Regions from separate parts of the Brevibacillus sp. NPDC003359 genome, predicted to be linked through region 1. Evidence: predicted binding sites of a transcription regulator. Region 1 holds the regulator's gene; each other region holds the start of a gene.
The links. Region 1 encodes Rex, which represses fermentation and respiration genes when NADH is low (regulators of the CRP and FNR family bind a similar motif). Its sites were predicted from a motif close to TTGTGAAATATTTCACAA; they were not measured.
Positions count from the first base shown of each region.

Region 2: a site for Rex is predicted at 1,446-1,463, ahead of ACFYU8_RS28230 (cytochrome ubiquinol oxidase subunit I). Genes of this name have one in related genera too.
Region 3: a site for Rex is predicted at 1,386-1,403, ahead of ACFYU8_RS10655 (helical membrane plugin domain-containing protein). Genes of this name have one in related genera too.

Region 1 is NZ_JBIAOR010000001.1:370,543-373,703, reverse strand. Features, by position in the region: gene ACFYU8_RS01770 (amidohydrolase) at 1-978, opposite strand, end outside; gene ACFYU8_RS01765 (redox-sensing transcriptional repressor Rex) at 995-1,618, opposite strand; gene ACFYU8_RS01760 (ComEC/Rec2 family competence protein) at 1,634-2,533, opposite strand; gene dinG (ATP-dependent DNA helicase DinG) at 2,575-3,161, opposite strand, start outside.
Region 2 is NZ_JBIAOR010000020.1:20,728-23,888, reverse strand. Features, by position in the region: gene ACFYU8_RS28240 (sigma-70 family RNA polymerase sigma factor) at 1-268, shown strand, start outside; gene ACFYU8_RS28235 (hypothetical protein) at 258-1,013, shown strand; gene ACFYU8_RS28230 (cytochrome ubiquinol oxidase subunit I) at 1,545-2,960, shown strand; gene cydB (cytochrome d ubiquinol oxidase subunit II) at 2,950-3,161, shown strand, end outside.
Region 3 is NZ_JBIAOR010000002.1:218,262-221,422, forward strand. Features, by position in the region: gene ACFYU8_RS10650 (NAD(P)/FAD-dependent oxidoreductase) at 1-730, opposite strand, end outside; gene ACFYU8_RS10655 (helical membrane plugin domain-containing protein) at 773-1,228, opposite strand; gene ACFYU8_RS10660 (PilZ domain-containing protein) at 1,525-2,190, opposite strand; gene obgE (GTPase ObgE) at 2,199-3,161, opposite strand, start outside.

The sequences.
Region 1 (3,161 bases):
ACCTTTGTGCAGGATCGCAGCGAGTTTTAATTCCTCAAACAAATTCAAATTGTTGTTGCTTGCCGAGCTGTCGGTACCCAGCGATACGCTGACACCCTTTGCCAACATTTTCGGAACAGGCGCAACACCGCTTGCCAGCTTCAGGTTGCTCACAACGTTATGAGAAACTCTCACGTTGTATTTTGCCAAAATGTCGATTTCTTCATCCGTCAGGTGAACAGCGTGCGCGACGAGCGTTGGGCGATTGAACATTCCCAGCTTTTCCAAATGCGCAACTGGACGCAGCCCGTAGTCCTTCTCATTTTGACCGACTTCCCAAGCGGTTTCAGACATATGGATATGAAGCGGCAAGGAAAGCTCATCGGCTTTTTCGATAATTTGGGTAATAAATTCTGGCGAGCAAGTGTATGGAGCATGCGGTGCCATCATGACGGTAATCCGACCGTCTGCCTGATTATGCCATTCTTTTGCAAAAAGAGTCGCGTCTTTCAGCTTTGTTTGACGTTCTTCTTCAGAGCACAGACCGATCATACCTCGGCACAGGCGTGCACGCATTCCAGCTGCATCGACTTCCTTTGCCACGACATCCATATGATCATACATATCCACAAACGTAGTGGTTCCAGTGCGAATCATCTCGATGAGCGACAGTTGGGTACCCCATTTTACTGTGTCTCCCGTGAATTGCGCTTCCAATGGCCACATTTTGTCTTCCAACCATTGTTGCAGCGGCAAATCATCTGCATAACCGCGTAGGAGGGACATGCCAGCGTGTCCATGTGTGTTGATCAATCCAGGCAGTATGTAGTCTCCTTTTTGATCGATGACTTCATCGTATCCTGCTTCCGACAGGTCCTCAGGCGTTGGGCCCACGTACGTAATCTTGTTGCCTTCGAATGCTACGGCACCATCGTAAATGACTTCATTCGTATCGTTAACGGTAATGACTGTTGCGTGAATGAGGATCGTCTTTTTCATAATATACACTCCGTTCTTACGTCAAGTAGTAGGCCAAGCTTTGCAGGTTGGACGTCACATCTGCATAGTGAATGCGAACATCTTTTCCTGCGCGAATCGTCGTAGGGGCAAAATTCAAGATCCCCCTGATACCCGCTTGAGTCAACTGATCACATACGGATTGCGCTGCAGGTGCTGGTACCGTAATAATCGCCAGCTTGATCTGCTTGTTTACGATCGTTTCTTCCAGCTCTGATAAAGGCTGAATCAGTATACCTGCGACCTTTTTGCCCTGCTTCTCGGGGTTACTGTCAAAGATGGCCGCAATCCGCATGTTATCTTTCAAATAAGCGTTGTAGTTACTAATGGCATGGCCCAAATGTCCAGCTCCGACCAAAGCCACACGGATTTCATCCGTTAGCTTCAGGATTTCACGTATTTTTTCCACCAGATAATCGACATCATAGCCGATTCCTTTTTTTCCAAAATCACCAAAAGCTGCAAGATCTTTTCTGATTTGGGCAGGATTCACATCAAGATTCTTGCCCATCTGTTGGGAGGAAACGGTGGTCACCTCAACCTGCTGCAAATAACTGAGGTAACGCAGATAAATCGGCAAACGACGGACGACCGCTTCTGAAATCTTTTCGTGTTTTGCCACGTTCGGTCTTCCCCCCTAATTCTTTTGCTTCAAAATCCGATATTCTTTCCCATTCGATAAAATGGTAATGGAACCATCGTGGCTGGTAACATATGTCTCGGCCCATGATTCACCCAAGCGCTCCATAACTTCCGTCTGACCTTCTTTCATTTGATCACGCGATCGGCCTGTTTGAATAATGGCGACCTGCGGATCGACCTGCGTCAGAAAGGGTTGCGAAGACCCTTGATTGCTCCCCTGACCGGCTACCTTGAGCACTTCCGCCCTCAGCTTGTCATTTTTTTGTTCCAACAATCGCTCTTCTGCTTTTTCATTCACGGCACTCATAAATAAAAACCGCAATTGACCGTGCATCAATCGAAAAACGAGAGAATTGTTCTGGGGCGATAAAAATAACGGCTCATTCGGAAGCAACACTTCCATGGAGATTTCTTGGTCAAGCGTGAGTACTTGTCCTTGCTCTGCTTCCATCTGCTTTTGTTTGGGGCGAAGCAGCACGACATGACGAATCGAAGGTGAGATCAGCTTGGGTAAAATGACGGCATCTACAAGCACTTGCTGGCTTAATGAAGCGTAGCCTCCCATATATTCAGGCTGATCGTTCGTCAACACCACATAATCGAGCCGTGTGATCTTAAGCTCTGCCAAACGCGCCGAAAGAACGGGCCAATCTTCTGCCGCACCCGTATCAATCAGCATCGTCTTGCCACCTGGCATTCTCAAAAGTGTACTTTCACCATGAGGAAGTGCCAAGTAGCTGATAATGAGACCAGAAAATTCCTGTTCGGTCTCCGTTTCAAACGGGTCTTCGATCTTCACTGCTGCTTCTAGCAAATGACTGTCAATCGAGCATGCGCAAAGGAAAATCGCACAGAGAACCACAATCCACCAACACCACGCTTTTTTCCCTAACATTTATTTTATCACCTTAATCCCTATGAGACTATTGCTTCATTTTATGAATCTGACAGGGATTGCATACTAAGGAATGGATCTATGCGCTCTCGCAGCGTTGGCCATGAACCACTTTCGATCTGAAATGGCGGTAAAGATTGAAGGAATGAACGTCCATATCTCGACTCAACCACACGCGTGTCGAATACGATCACGACCCCGCGATCCAAGTGATGGCGAATCAATCGCCCCACACCTTGTTTGAATTGCAAAACGGCTTGTGGAAGAGACAAAGACATAAAGGCGTTTTTACCTTCTGCCTTCAAAAGTTCTGCCCTGCCTTGATAAACAGGATGATTCGGCGGAGCAAACGGGAGGCGAACAATGACTAAACTGCTCAGCCATTCCCCCTGGATATCGACACCTTCCCAGAAGCTGCTCGTCCCTAGCAGAACACTTCTCTCCATGCTTCGGAACAGACGTACCAGCTTGCTCCGATTGTTGCTATCGATGCCGTGACCGAATAACGTATACGGTTCTGGGGCGTCCGCAAGTCGTTCCTTCATTGCTTGGTAAACGAGTCGCAGCATCGAGTGGGAGGTAAACAGAATCAGCGTCCTTCCTTTTGAAGCCAATACGACATCAACGC
Region 2 (3,161 bases), on a different contig from region 1:
TTCGATTCTGAATTTGGTCTTGCCGAAGTCCTCCCCGGAGGATATCGTGATCCGCGACGATAATCATCAAGCCTTATTTCAAGCACTGGCGAAGCTGAGTGACAAGGAGCGCAATATCATCGCCATGAAATATGCGGCTGGTCTTAAAAACGCAGAAATCGCAGAACTTCTTGGTGTCAGTGGTTCAAATATTGGCGTTGTGCTCTACAGATGCTTGAAAAAGCTGCAGATGGAATTGCAAAAAGGGGGCTTCCGTTATGAAGAGTAAGCATGATCTAGACGATTTTCGTGAACTCACCGACTTGCTTACTGATCTGGAGCTGGATGACACCACTCCAAAAGCCAACATATACAATCGGCTGAAATTCAAATTGGAATCAGGAAACATACAACCCAATACTAGCAAAAAGGACGGGATCTATATGAAAACGAATAAATGGAAAGCTGCCACAGTTAGTGCTGTTGCTGTTGTTTGCCTTTTAGGTGCATTCTCGACTACATCGTTTGCCCAAGGAATGCTCCAGACGATCTTGGCACGCTTTCAAGTCGGGAACATGGAAATTACCCAATATGATAAAGAGCTGCCTGCTACACAGTCCAATACCCAAGAAATCGAGATACCTATAGAACGCAAGGCCCCCCCACAGATGACATTGGAAGAAGCACGCGCAGCCAGTAAAATGGACTTTCCCGCACCGACATGGTTGTCAGAGCATTATTCCTATAAAAACACGGTCGTTCAAGGCAAGGGTATGGTAGAAATTCAGTATGAAAAAGAGAAAGAGTTTATTTCCTTGTTGATTTCAAACGGTGGCGAAAACGGCATCAGCACGACAGAGGGTGTCAAGATCGAAACCATTGGCGGGAAAAAGGTATATTTCGCCAACGGAATCGTGATTTGGGAGCATGAAGGATTCACGTACGAGTTGTACCAGATGGCAGAGAAGAGCTTTGATGCTGCGACCATCAGCAACATCATCGATTCCTTGTCAACGAAATCCGTCAAAAAATAAGCGGTTGTTACTTCACCACGTACCCAGGCACGACCGGCTTCGATTACTTTTCGAGGTCGGTGATCGTCTGGGTATTTTCGTAAAATGGTAAAAAAGGGGATCAAAAAGTACTGCTATATATGGATGAAACGTCAAAACAGTATCCATTTTTTCTACGTACAATAACTGCCGAGATATTTTAAGAGAAAATGAACAAATTACATATTCAATAAAATAAGTGGAGGCGCATAAGTCTAGCTCAAATCAAGGGAAAATCCTAAACAGTCACAGACTGTTAAAAATCATGTAACGAATCGGACACCCTCTAGGGTCAAAAGTCCTGCTACAATTATACATGACCGGGAATATACAGGGTAAAACAAAAAACTCTCTCACGAAGACGAAAAGGGGGTTACACGAGAGGGAATCTATTGTGAATTTTTTCACATATATTTGTGAATTTTTTCACAAAGTCGTAATAAATGCTGGTTACCCCACTGGTATGCTTCCGGTACATAAAGGCCAAAACGCGAATAGAAAGGGATCTTTTACATGGATATAGTGGATTTGGGACGACTTCAATTTGCGATAACAACCATCTTTCATTTTGTTTTTGTGCCGATTTCCATCGGGCTGTCATTGTTAGTAGCCATTATGGAAACGATGTATGTAGTAAAAAAGAATGACTTGTACAAAAAAATGGCCAAGTTTTGGGGAACCTTTTTGCTCATAAATTTTGCTGTTGGTATCGTGACAGGGATTATGCAGGAGTTCCAATTTGGGATGAACTGGTCCGATTTCTCACGATTCGTCGGCGACGTATTTGGAACACCGCTAGCGATTGAGGCCCTCTTAGCATTCTTCCTCGAATCGACTTTTATAGGACTATGGGTGTTCGGTTGGGATCGTTTGTCCAAAGGTGTGCATCTCGCATGTATTTGGCTCGTATCGATCGGAACGATTCTTTCGGCCCTTTGGATTTTGGCAGCCAACTCGTTTATGCAGCAGCCAGTCGGCTTCGCTATTAATAACGGACGTGCAGAGATGGTCGATTTCTTCGCCCTTCTTACCAACGGACAATTACTATATGAATTCCCGCATACCGTATTTGCGGCATTTGCGACCGGTGCCTTCTTGGTAGCAGGTATCAGTGCATGGAAGCTGTTGAAAAAACAAGATGTTACATTCTTTGTACAATCGTTCAAAATCGCGATCGTGGTAGCATTGATTTCCTCGCTTGCTATTGCTCAATTCGGTCATGGTCAAGCGCAGTATTTGGTTGCTACCCAACCGATGAAAATGGCAGCGAGTGAAGGGCTGTGGGAAACAAGCTCGGACCCAGCTCCTTGGACGGTTTTTGCAACGATTGATCCGGAAAAACAAGAAAACGGTTTTGAAATCAAAATTCCTTATTTGCTTAGTGTCCTGACGTACAACTCACTTTCAGGTTCTGTACCGGGCATGTTGGAATTGCAGGCAGAGTATGAGCAAACCTATGGACCAGGAAACTACATTCCACCGGTTCGGACGACTTTCTGGAGCTTCCGCATCATGGTGGCTGGCGGTAGTGCAATGATTTTGCTGGCTCTGTACGGGGTATATCTGACTTTCCGCAAAAAGCTGGAACAGCCAAACAAGCGGTTCATGCAGCTAATGGTTGCGGGTATCTCCTTACCATTCATCGCAAACTCGGCAGGGTGGATCATGACGGAGGTAGGTCGCCAGCCTTGGACGGTATTCGGGCTACTGCGTGTTGAAGATTCGGTTTCGCCAAGCGTTAGCACAGGAGAGGTATGGTTCTCTCTTATCGCCTTCACGACTATTTATCTAATCCTGCTCTGCCTCTTGGCTTATCTGTTTGCTCGTGTGGCCAAAAAAGGACCGGATATGGATAGTCATGAGGATGTAGAGGATTTACAGGTTCAGGATCCATTTGATCGTGTAAGGAGTGAACGTTATGGAGCTTAATGAACTGTGGTTCCTACTCATTGCCGTTCTGTTTACCGGATTTTTCTTTCTCGAAGGCTTCGACTTTGGTGTCGGTATGGCGACGCGCCTGCTATCACGAAATGATTTGCAAACCCGGGTTCTGATTAATACGATTGGACCGTTCTGGGATGCCAATGAAGTTTGGCTGATTACAGCCGCTGGTGCGATGTTTGCAGCGTT
Region 3 (3,161 bases), on a different contig from region 1:
CATCTTTTAAGCAAACCGTGGTTTCTTTCATTTCCGTTACAGGTACGCCTGTCAGGAACTGAACGCCACGTTTTTCCAAGCTCGTTTTCGCACGCTCAACCAAGTCAGGAGCAAAACCAGCCAAAATGGATGGACCTGCTTCTACGCAGTAGATGGATACGTCTGCAAAGTCTACGCCGTGTTTGTGGCACAGATTTGGCAGCATATCAGCGAATTCCCCAACAAGCTCGATACCTGTCAGACCGCCACCACCTACAACGAAGGAAGCATCTGCTTTATTCTTGCTCGTCTTGTATTCAATCACGCGCTCTTCGAGGTGTGCACGCAGACGATTTGCTTCCTCTACAGACTTCAGTGTGAAGCTGTACTCTTGCAGACCTGGGATTCCGAAGAATGCTGTTTCGCTACCCAGCGCAATCACCAATGCATCATATTTGATGGACTCGCCGCTCGCCAGTGTTACGCGTTGGGAATCGAGACCAATATTTTCTACCGCGTCTACTACGAGGTTAATATCTTTGCCACGCAGCAATCTTTCCAGAGGGAGCGCCACGTTTTGTTCAGACAGGTTTCCTACTGCCAAGCGGTGCAGTTCCGTAATGATTTGGTGAGTAGGAAAACGGTTTACCACCGTGATCGACGCTTCTTCAGCCGTCATGTATTTACGTGCAGTCAATGCGCTGAGCAAACCGCCATAACCGCCGCCTAGAATCAGAATATGCTTCGCCATGCCCAATCCTCCGTCCTTGTCTTACATTCCATAATGAAAAAACTAGCGTTTTTGTTGTTGACGTTCTGCCGACACTTCCAAGAATGCTTGTGCGAAACGCAATGTTTTTTGTACTTGCGGATCTTTGAGCATTTTGAGAATACCGAACAAACCGATAGTAGACTCTTCTACATGAACACGGTCATTGGCTTCAATGGCTGCTTGCGCAATACCTTTCGCTTTATCAGAGATCGGTTTTACGAACTCTTCCATTCCGCCTTTGATGTCGTCGATCAATACGTGATCATTTGCTACCGTTTGTACCAAATCATACGTTTTGGTCAAAAGAGTTGTCAGTTCCGCCAATTTAGGCAGGTTCGCCACCAATACGTTAAGTGACTCTTGGATTTCTGGTTTCATCAACTGATCGAGTACATCTTGTTGTTGCGCTGGCGCCAGAGTAGCAGTGCTTGCTACTTCAGCAGCAGCTTGAGCTTGTTGCGTAGTTGTTTGAGACATAAAAAAAACGTCCTCCTTTGCTTTGGAATAGAGGCCTTTTCATTCTCGATGCCTGTTCATACGAGTAACGGCCGCTATTCTCCCTGAAAATCCAGAAATAAAAATTACTTGTAACATTTTTCACAAAGTTAAGCAAACAACGGATTCGAATAATCAAAAGTGAATGATTTCACAAGAATTTATTCAGATGAAAGCGTACACAACAAATCCATTAAGTGAACAGGCTCGATTTAGAACTCTATGTACTCTACTATATACCTTCTTCACAGGAACATCAAAGGAAAAAAACCGCTTCCTTAGGAAGAAGCGGTAGTTGAGAGCTTTTTATAGTAATCTTTGATGAGTTCATGGTGCTTTTCATTGATATCCGTAAAGATTAATTCAATGATTGATTGTTTGTCTTGAAACGTTTTTTCCACGATTTTCGCCATCATGACGATCTCCTGCGCTTGCTTCGGTATCTTAAAAGACAAGTGGAGAAAATCGCCCTTCGACACATAACCGTCCGTTCCCAAAACAAGACGGGTAGGAGAGAATTTCAGCAGCACTGCCTCGCCTTTTTCTTCGATCGGTCTAGCTCCCATCACCTTGTAAGGGACAGAAATACCGAGATCTGGGGAGATGGGATCCTGCTTGCGCTTTGGTGAAATTTCTACCCCTACACTAATCGGAATCATCCCTAAAAGCTTGATTGGCCAAAGCGTTTGCTCCGAAACCACTTCCAAATCAATTGTGTTCACTGCCGAATCCGTTTCCCAACGAATGCGTACAGTTGATCCGAGGAGCTCTGCTTTCGTTTCAAGCTTCATCTCATAGGAAGCTACGAGATAACTGCCCTTTACATGTTCGACCAAAACTTGGACAGGTGTCTTCACCTGTTTGGAGATGATTAGCGGTAGCGTCGCACCGCGTTGGAGTCGTTTATCCCCCATAAAGGGGTTCAGTGATGGGACATCAATCATGGTTTTTGTCACTCCACAAAGTCAAACTCTAATTTGCCGATCCGGACGGTATCCCCGTCTTTTGCTCCAAGCTTACGCAGAGCATCATCTACACCCATACTGCGCATTTGTCTTGCAAAACGCTGGGCTGCATCATAGCTGTTCAGATTGGTCATGCGTACGAGCTTCTCAATCGTCTCGCCGCTGACGACAAACACTTCGCTATCACGCGTAATTTCGAATGCCTCTGGTTCTTTTTCTGCTCGGAAGACAACGCGCTCTTCCACTTCGGCAACTTCCTCGACAGCAGGCTTGTCCGGAATCGTCGCCAAGGTATCCCCAATCGCATACATCAATCCTTGTACGCCTTGACTGGTTGCAGCGGAAATCTCGTACACCTTCACATCTGGAGCCTTTTCCTTGAAAATACGCAGGTTTTCCTCTGCTTCTGGCAGTTCCATTTTGTTCGCGACTACAATTTGCGGACGATCTTCGAGCTTCAGGTTATACATAGTCAGCTCTCGGTTGATCTGCAAATAATCCTCGTACGGATCGCGTCCATCTACCGCTGCCATATCAATCACATGGACGATCAAGCGCGTACGCTCTACGTGACGCAGGAATTGGTGACCAAGACCCACACCTTCATGCGCGCCTTCAATCAATCCTGGCAAGTCAGCCATCACGAAGCTCTGCTCGCCCAAGTCCACAACACCCAGATTAGGTGTCAGTGTTGTAAAGTGGTACGCAGCGATTTTTGGCTTCGCCGCTGTTACACTGGACAACAACGTGGATTTTCCGACACTCGGATAGCCAACCAAGCCCACATCAGCAATCAACTTGAGCTCCATGACAATATAACGCTCTTGACCTGGCTCTCCGTTCTCCGAGATGTGTGGGGCTGGATTCGAAGAGTTGGCAAAACGAATATTGCCTCGTCCACCACGTCCGCCTTTTGCGATCACAGCACGTTGTCCCTGCTCCACGAGATC